Regions from separate parts of the Priestia sp. FSL H7-0729 genome, predicted to be linked through region 2. Evidence: riboswitches for the same ligand, from Rfam matches in the RefSeq annotation. Region 2 holds a riboswitch; the other holds the start of a gene.
What was found. A riboswitch is a leader RNA that binds a small molecule or an ion and turns the genes downstream of it on or off. The one in region 2 is predicted to bind FMN.
Positions count from the first base shown of each region.

Region 1: it holds a riboswitch for FMN, as region 2 does, so the genes downstream of both, MHH93_RS01230 (DMT family transporter) here and ribD (bifunctional diaminohydroxyphosphoribosylaminopyrimidine deaminase/5-amino-6-(5-phosphoribosylamino)uracil reductase RibD) in region 2, are expected to answer to the same signal.

Region 1 covers NZ_JBBOTQ010000001.1:271,378-275,808, reverse strand. The annotation lists gene MHH93_RS01245 (amidohydrolase family protein) at 1-63, opposite strand, end outside; gene MHH93_RS01240 (CGNR zinc finger domain-containing protein) at 175-726, opposite strand; gene MHH93_RS01235 (DinB family protein) at 871-1,371, shown strand; FMN riboswitch at 1,455-1,608, shown strand; gene MHH93_RS01230 (DMT family transporter) at 1,753-2,733, shown strand; gene MHH93_RS01225 (amidase) at 2,931-4,427, shown strand.
Region 2 covers NZ_JBBOTQ010000004.1:398,072-402,502, forward strand. The annotation lists gene MHH93_RS12970 (hypothetical protein) at 1-1,219, shown strand, start outside; FMN riboswitch at 1,386-1,552, shown strand; gene ribD (bifunctional diaminohydroxyphosphoribosylaminopyrimidine deaminase/5-amino-6-(5-phosphoribosylamino)uracil reductase RibD) at 1,874-2,977, shown strand; gene ribE (riboflavin synthase) at 3,003-3,671, shown strand; gene MHH93_RS12985 (bifunctional 3,4-dihydroxy-2-butanone-4-phosphate synthase/GTP cyclohydrolase II) at 3,703-4,431, shown strand, end outside.

The DNA of each region.
Region 1 (4,431 bases), on a different contig from region 2:
TCGAGCATCCATCGACAACACACAGCCATTTTTCAACAGATAACTTGTCCGCACAAGACACATCTCCCATCTGATTTGGTTAGAAAGACGATCACATTCTTTATACGAATTCGTACTGCTTCTGACTATTTTTTCGCTAGTATATATACATTATATAGTTATTGTTAGTATTTATCAATTTTGGGATTTGCGTTTCGCCCGAAATCTTCTAACCTTCATCAGATTGCCACACATCTTATCATCACAGTACTTCTGTGTTCTGCTTCGGGTGTCATCATAGAACATCCAGCGACAATCCGAATTATCACAGATCCGAATCCGATTACTCTCACCCTCCACCAAAGTCATAGCAAAGTCAGCAGCAACCTCAGCCATAACCTGCTGCCAATGAGCTTCTACAGCTACCAATCGAAGTTTCAATTCCTGATCAATTGTAATCAATGTTCTTTTTACACGCCCTGCTTCCATAACGCTGTTCAACCATTGTTTTTCTGTATCCGTTAATGATGACCCACAAGACAAGCGGGCTCCAAGAGCCATCAATTTATCCCTGAAATTTCTCATCGATAACTCATCTTCTGGAGAGGCAGGGACAGAAGCCTGAAGTTGCCATCGATCCAAAAATTCTTGCTGCCAGCTCCCCTTACCGAGCCTGTCCTCCGATCGATCTCCCCCACGCCAATCATGATAATCGCTGTTTACAAAATCAGTCCAAAGTCTGTCCATGTTTACCTCCGTTCAGTGTAACTATCTTAATTCAATAAAGGCGGTTACACTCTGTCTTTGATGTGTTATATTAAGTGTAACCTCATTAATCAGTTTTAGCTAGTTACGTCATACATCACAATAATACTCAAGGAGGAAACGGCAATGACAAAAACAACAGCATTAGATGTGTTACTGATTCAAAAGGATGATACATGGGATCAATGCAATTGGATTGTACCTTTGTCGAAGTCCTTGGAAGGTCTTACAGCAGAACAAGCAGCCTGGATTCCACCCTCAGGAGGATTAAGCATCTGGCAGTTGGTTAACCATATGTATTATTACAATCATCGCTTATTATGTCGTATTCAAGGTAAAGAGCCTACTCTTCCTGCTGTAGACTCCAATGAATACACGTTTGGTAATCCTGGGGATGCAACGGATGAAGCCGGATGGAATACACTGATGAAGAGTACAGCTCGATTAGCCCAACAGTTGCGAGATCAATTGGCTGCACTTGAAGAATCTGACCTTGAAGCTGCATATATGGATTCCAAAGAGAAATGGGCACACGAACTTGCCCGGTGGATACTTCACGATGCCTATCACGCAGGCCAGATCGTGCTCCTTCGCAGACAGCAAGGAAGCTGGAAAATCGTTTTCTAAAATAATGCTTGAACTGCTAGCGCTTACAGGAATAAGATGAACTTATTAATGTTACAGCTTGTTTAATACACTATATAATTGAATAGGATCTTCGGGGTAGGGTGTAATTCCCAACCGGCGGTGATGTTCTTCGGAACCAGCCCGCGACTCGCTAGTTGTTCTTAACAAAGGACATCTAGCGACTGACTTGGTGTGAATCCAAGGCCGACGGTACAGTCCGGATGAGAGAAGATCAACACATTGACATGCCGTTCATGGGAAGGCCTCTTTCCTGACGCATGTCCTTGGATGAGCCCCCGTTTATTTGGTTTATACCAAAACGGGGGCTTTTGTCGATTTTGCCAACTGAAGATTCCGTGTTCTGACGAAGGAGTCCTGAATATGGAAAAGACATCAGCAGCATCACCTGTTTACCGCAAGGAACGAAGTAATACCGGATTCTGGCTTGTAGTTCTCGGAGCTGCCCTGTGGGGTGTGGACCCACTCTTCCGCATTATTTTACTCAAAACAATGACATCCACACAGATTGTACTGGTCGAACATATCATCGTAAGTCTGGTCGCCATTCCCGTGCTGTGGAAATTCCGGGCTGATCTGAAAAACCTGCGTGCTCGCCACTGGATTGCGGTGATCTTTATCTCATGGGGAGGATCAGCACTCGCAACAGTATTGTTCACCATGGCACTTACACATAACGATCCGAATACGGTGCTGTTATTGCAAAAAATGCAACCCCTCTTTGCTATCGTACTGGCTAAGCTGTTATTGAAAGAAACGTTGCCACGTCGCTTCGGCGGACTGTTCATCATCGCATTAGCAGGAACGTATCTACTTACATTCGGCTTCACATTGCCATTAGGGAACTGGGACAACTGGATCCATGCTGGAAGCTTATTATCTCTTGGAGCTGCTGCTTTATGGGGAGGTTCAACGGTTATGGGCCGACTGATGTTAGGGCAGGCACGTTACGAAACCGTCACCTCCCTTCGCTTCGTGGTTGCTCTCCCGCTCCTGATCTTTATGACGTGGAACGAAGGTGCGGCATGGACACTTCCATCCGGAACTGGAGAACAGACTGCTGTCATTCTCAACATTCTCGGTCAGGCCTTGTTACCAGGTCTGCTCAGTCTTCTGTTGTATTACAAAGGTCTGTCCTCAACCAAAGCTTCTGTTGCAACTCTCGCGGAACTTAGCTTCCCGATGGCAGGTGTGTTGGTGAACTGGATTGCTTTCCGAACATTGATTACATGGGAGCAACTGCTCGGTTTTATCCTGATATGGGTGGCGCTTTTCGCCATTTCCAAACAGCAGGAACGATCATCAACTCCGGCCGATGCGGCACCAAAGCTGCGAACAGAGTAAGGTAATGTCCGAGCATCACATATAAATCAATAATCATCAAATATTAAAATTAAACCATTGCACATCAATTAGATGAGCAGTGGTTTTTTATTTCCATGACTCGATAATAATTGAACTGTTTTGTCTTTTGTCTAAACCGGTGGTACGATGACATATGGAATAAACAGATGAATTATATTCAGAGAGGAACGATCAACATGTCTTCATTCTCATATACCTCCTACGACGCCGTAGGTTTGGCTGAACTGGTCCGATCCCGGGAAGTATCCCCGGTTGAATTGCTGGAAGCGGCGTTTGCACGCCTTGAAGAAGTGAATCCGCAACTTAATGCGGTCATTCGTACATATGAAACCCGTGCACGGGAGGAAGCTGGCTTAGTTCGCCCTGGAGAACAACCTTTTGCCGGTGTGCCCCTGCTCTTGAAAGATATTTCGCAATCTTTGGAAGGTGAATTTCTAACTTCAGGCTCACGTTTGTTCAGCGAGCATCGCGCATTACGCAATTCGAATTTTGTCACTCGACTGCGTGATGCAGGTTTTATCATCATGGGACATACCAATACGCCCGAGTTTGGCTTGAAAAATATTACCGAGCCCCGTCTTCATGGTCCAAGTCGCAATCCATGGAATATTAATCACTCCCCAGGCGGTTCAAGTGGCGGTGCCGCCGCCGCTGTAGCTTCCGGTATCGTTCCACTTGCCGGTGCCAGTGACGGAGGCGGTTCGATCCGTATCCCGGCTTCTTTTAGTGGCTTGTTTGGTCTGAAACCAACTCGCGGGCGCACACCTGTAGGACCAGGAGTTGGTCGACAATGGCAAGGCGCGTCGATTGATTTCGCCCTCTCTCGCTCGGTTCGGGACAGTGCTGCATTGCTTGATACCTTACAAGTCATACAGCCTGAAGCTGCATTTCATGCCCCACTCTTTCCAGGCAGTTACTTGGCAGATATGAGCTATCCACATCAACGCAAACTGAAAATTGCATACACAACCGATTCGCCCGTAGGTACACCCGTCAGTCCAGAAGCCAAAGAGTCTGTATTCAAGCTCGTTCGCTGGTTGGAAGACCAAGGTCATCATGTTGAAGAAAAGCTGAGCCCAGTCAACGGAGTCAGATTAATGGAGAACTATTACATGATGAACAGTGGAGAGATGGCCGCGATGATCTCTTCTATGGAACGCTCCATGGGTCGGGCTCTGACCTCCGATGATATGGAGATTGAATCATGGGTTCTGGCTGAAGCTGGAAAAAAGGTGTCCGCTGCGGAATTCGTGCATAGCTTAGCTGAATGGGATGTAGCTGCAGCCCAGATGTCCACTTTGTTCGAGCGTTATGACTTCTACATCACACCCGTTAATGCTTTTCCTGCGCCTAAGATTGGTGAATTAACACCTCATGATGAACAGATCCATAATCTGATGCGGATTAGTGAGTTGGACAAGACCCAGCAGCAACAACTCATCTATGAAATGTTTGAGCCAAGCCTTACTTATACTCCGTTCACCCAACTTGCAAATCTGACCGGCCAGCCTGCGATAAGTGTACCTCTGCATATGACACCTGAAGGTTTGCCAATGGGCGTTCAAGTGATGGCAACCAAGGGACGCGAAGATTGGTTATTACATCTGGCTGCACAGCTGGAACAATCAGAACTCTGGGTCGGAATGAAAGGTAACCCCATGTTTCCAGCTTAGAACG
Region 2 (4,431 bases):
TCAGAGTATATCCGCACAGGATTTAGATGCTCTTGAGGCAGCCGGGCATGAACCGAATCGATATGTACGTCCGCAGCATGATGAAACGCTTAATGAGCTGAAAAAACTTGCGAATCAATGGACCTTAGAGGATGCCGCACAGGCTTTTGTTGCATCGATGTGGTCAGCGCCCATGCTCTGGCGGTCATTGCTTACAGGCAAGCTTATTGCAAGCAGTATGCCAGATCATGAACACACGCCATATCCATCATCAAGTACTTGTCAGATCTGCGGATTAAGCGTAGATCAAGCAACCGACACGACGTTGCAATGGTATTGGCGCATGACCAATGGAACACCTTTGGATGGTGATCCCTTTGGACAAGTACTGGCACTTCGAGAGCTAGCTGCCGCGCAGGAGCTTCCAATACCAAATGATTACGACCGCTGGACACTCCGTGCGGTGTTGACGGTGCTGCGTGAATTACCGCCCAAAACTCGCTACAGCAAAGCAGCAATAGCACTCAAGAAGGAACGTCTTTTGCCTACACAAAAGGAATATGCCTATCGGGACTTGCTTGAGACATTAGCTCTGATTGGCATACTGGATACGCCGGAACATCCCGGAATGATCACAGAATACACGACTTACATACAGCGTGACGCGCGCCCCAATGTGCGGGTTGAGGTACAGGCGCCTCTGGCGTGGTGGGACTCATCTGTCGGAATCAATGAGAACAACCTGAACAAGATATTCCATGATTTTGATCTGACGAATATATCTCTTTCGGATAAGCCTGAAGAGAACCCAACTGTAAAGGACACAATCTTAGGGGCATTGGAGAAAAAGAGAAGTGTTCGAGGGAAAGTGCCAAAAAAATCTCCCGATGCAGGCACTGGGGAGGCAGAAGCTGGAGATGTGTATGCGGTTCGGGTCCGGGAAGGTGTATGGGTGACGGTATACTGTCATGAAGTCAGAGACAAACGCGTTATCGTTGAATATCTCGATGGTGTCTTTCCAGACATGCCGGGAAAAGCCGATTTGCAGGGAACGTTTCGACCGAGAACGACTGGACGCTGGCAATGCTCGGCTATCGCGATCGATTCCACAAGTTGGGTCAGAAGAGTAGCAAGAGGTTTTCCGCTTCCCAGTTCGCCGTTGCCAGAACCTGACCGCTTGCCATTTCACAATGCCAAAGATTTGAAGCATATGGTGCGTTGGTGTTTTCCTGATATGTAGAATGCTGTGATGGATCTGAGAAGGATGTAAACTAAAATCGTGTCTCTTAGTGAGATGCGGTTTTTTTGCTGTATCTTAGCTTATTAAAAGTTAGTATGTGACAAAAAGGAACAAAAAACAATTGATTTTTTGGCATTAAAGTGCTAACATCCAATTAATAACGAAAGCAATCCTTCAGGGCAGGGTGCGATTCCCTACCGGCGGTGATGCATGAAGTGTAAGGACACATGTCCAGCTATTCATGCAAAGTCCGTGACCTGTCTGCCTGTGGCAGATGGCTGATCTGGTGTAATTCCAGAACCGACAGTATAGTCTGGATGGGAGAAGGAGAGGTGCAGACCTAACGGGTTTGCATTCAGCAGGAGTATTGCTGCACAGTCACGATTTGTGATGTTTTACTGTGCAGGGAAGATCCGGTTACGCCGGGCAGTTCCATACATATGCCACACGATAGAAGCTCTTTACCTGTGATTGATGTTCATTAAGGTATGTGTCTATTTTCACTTGCCCGAAATGAAGTTCTGGGCAAAGTGTTGGCGTGCTGTATCCATTTTACTCCTGTTGTTGACATTTGTCTCTCATCATCCCCATCGAACCGATTGTTCGATGGGGATTTTTTAATAAACAAGACTTTAAACCGCGGGGTGAACGGATTTGGAAATGATCAATGATGAATTTTATATGGCACTGGCATTGGATATGGCAGAACGAGCACAAGGACAGACGGGAATTAATCCGGTCGTTGGATGTGTAGTTGTGAAAGAAGGACGTATTGTAGGTCTGGGGAGCCATCTGAAACGTGGAACCGGTCATGCGGAGGTGCATGCACTTAACATGGCAGGCAGCGATGCGGAAGGCAGTACGGTATACGTTACACTTGAGCCTTGTAGTCATTATGGTAAGACGCCACCTTGTAGTGAACGCCTGATTCATGAAAAGGTAAAACGTGTTGTGGTATGTTGTGAAGATCCAAATCCGCAAGTATCCGGCAGAGGCATAAGCATGCTTCGTCAACAAGGGATTGAAGTTGAAGTTGGCGTATTGCGTGAGCGTGGAAGACGCATGAATGAAAAATTCATTAAATTTATTACAACGGGCCTCCCTTTTGTAACGCTGAAGACGGCTACAACTTTGGATGGGAAGATTGCTACTCGCAGCGGAGACAGCAAGTGGATCTCCAACGAGCCCGCTCGTGAGATTGTGCATGCCCTTCGTCATCGTCATCAGGGGATTATGGTTGGCGTCGACACGGTGATCGCTGATAATCCGGAGCTTACAACCCGTTTGCAAGTGGAAGGCATTAGTCCGGTGCGTATCGTGGTGGATTCCAAGTTACGTCTTCCTGTAGGTGCCAAAATGGTTAAGGATGGACTTGCTCCGACATGGGTACTTACAACGGACGAAGCCAGTCCTGAAGCTGCTGAGCGTTTGGAAGCTTACGGCGTTGAAATTATTCGCTGTGGTCCCGGACCACGTGTGGATTTGTTAAACGGACTTAGTAAGTTAGGTGAACGTGATATTGGTTCTATTTTGCTTGAAGGTGGAGGCACTCTGAATGGAGCCATGCTGGAGGCACGGTTGGTTGATCGACTGCTCATGTTTATCGCTCCCAAGATTGTAGGCGGTTATGACACACCTGGAAGCTTCCGCTTCGAGGGTGTGGAACGTATGAATCAGGCGATTCAATTGAATCAGTTGGAGATCGAATCAGTTGGAGATAATATCAGCATTGGCGGTATTCCGGTGTGGCCTGAATAAATAAATTAACAAGGGAGGCGGCAGCATGTTTACCGGTTTGGTGGAAGAAGTTGGTCAGATCCGGCGTATTGGTCGGAAAGGCGAAGCGATGGTCCTGAATATCGGAGCTTCCGCCATCATGGACGATCTGAAGATTGGTGATAGTGTCGCAGTAAACGGAGTATGTCTCACTGCGACAACGCTGGAAGGTGGAGGTTTTACCGCCGACGTCATGCCTGAAACCTATCGCCATACCAATCTCAGTCAGCTGCAATCTGGCAGCAAAGTTAATCTGGAGCGCGCCATGCAATCCGGCGGTCGTTTTGGCGGACATATCGTTCAGGGCCATGTCGATGGTACTGGAGTGATTGGCAGTATAACACGTGATCAGAACGCGATTGTGTTTGAGATCAAGCCTGATGATCACCAGTTGTTCAAATACCTGATCCCCAAAGGATCGGTTACACTGGATGGCATTAGCTTGACCGTTGTCCATACAACGGATACCGCATTCACGGTTTCCATTATCCCGCATACCATTGGTGAAACTGTACTAAATGTGAAAAAGACAGGGGATACCATTAATATCGAATGCGATATTTTGGGCAAATATGTGGATCATCTGCTCCAGTATGGGAGAGGACATCGAGAGACGGGTGCTGGCAAGCCACGCAGTATCAGTGAAGATTTTCTCGCCAATCACGGATTTGCATAAATAGAGAAAGAAATAAACTGGAGGTGGGACAATGTCAGAACAATCCATTTTGGACACGATAGAAGCAGCCATATATGATCTCATGCGTGGCAAACCGGTCATTGTTGTGGATGATGAAGATCGGGAGAATGAAGGCGATTTTATCGCTTTGGCCGAAAAGGCGACTCCTGAAGTCATCAATTTCATGATTACTGAAGGTAGAGGTCTGGTCTGTGTTCCGATTACACAACAACGTGCGGACGAACTTAACTTGAAACCAATGGTTCAACAAAATACGGATTTCCACGGAACTGCCTTCACCGTCTCTGTGGACCACAAAGATACGACAACAGGTATCTCGGCACATGAACGCTCTATTACCGTGAAAGGTCTGATCGATCCTGAGGCGAAAGCCGGGGACTTCCGTAAGCCTGGTCACATGTTCCCGCTGATTGCAAAAGACGGCGGTGTACTTCGTCGTGCCGGGCACACGGAAGCGGCGGTAGATTTGGCCATTATGTGTGGTTCATATCCCGCAGGCGTGATCTGTGAAGTGATTAAGGAAGATGGCACAATGGCCAGACTTCCGGATCTGCAGGAGATTGCCCGCAAACATGATCTGAAGCTGATCAGTATTCAGGACATGATTCGTTACCGTAACGAAAAAGAGCAGCTGGTTCAACGTGAAGTGGCTGTACGTATGCCAACGGACTTTGGTGAGTTTCAAGCGGTGGCCTATACAAACGCTGTGGACAACAAGGAGCATGTGGCGTTGGTTAAA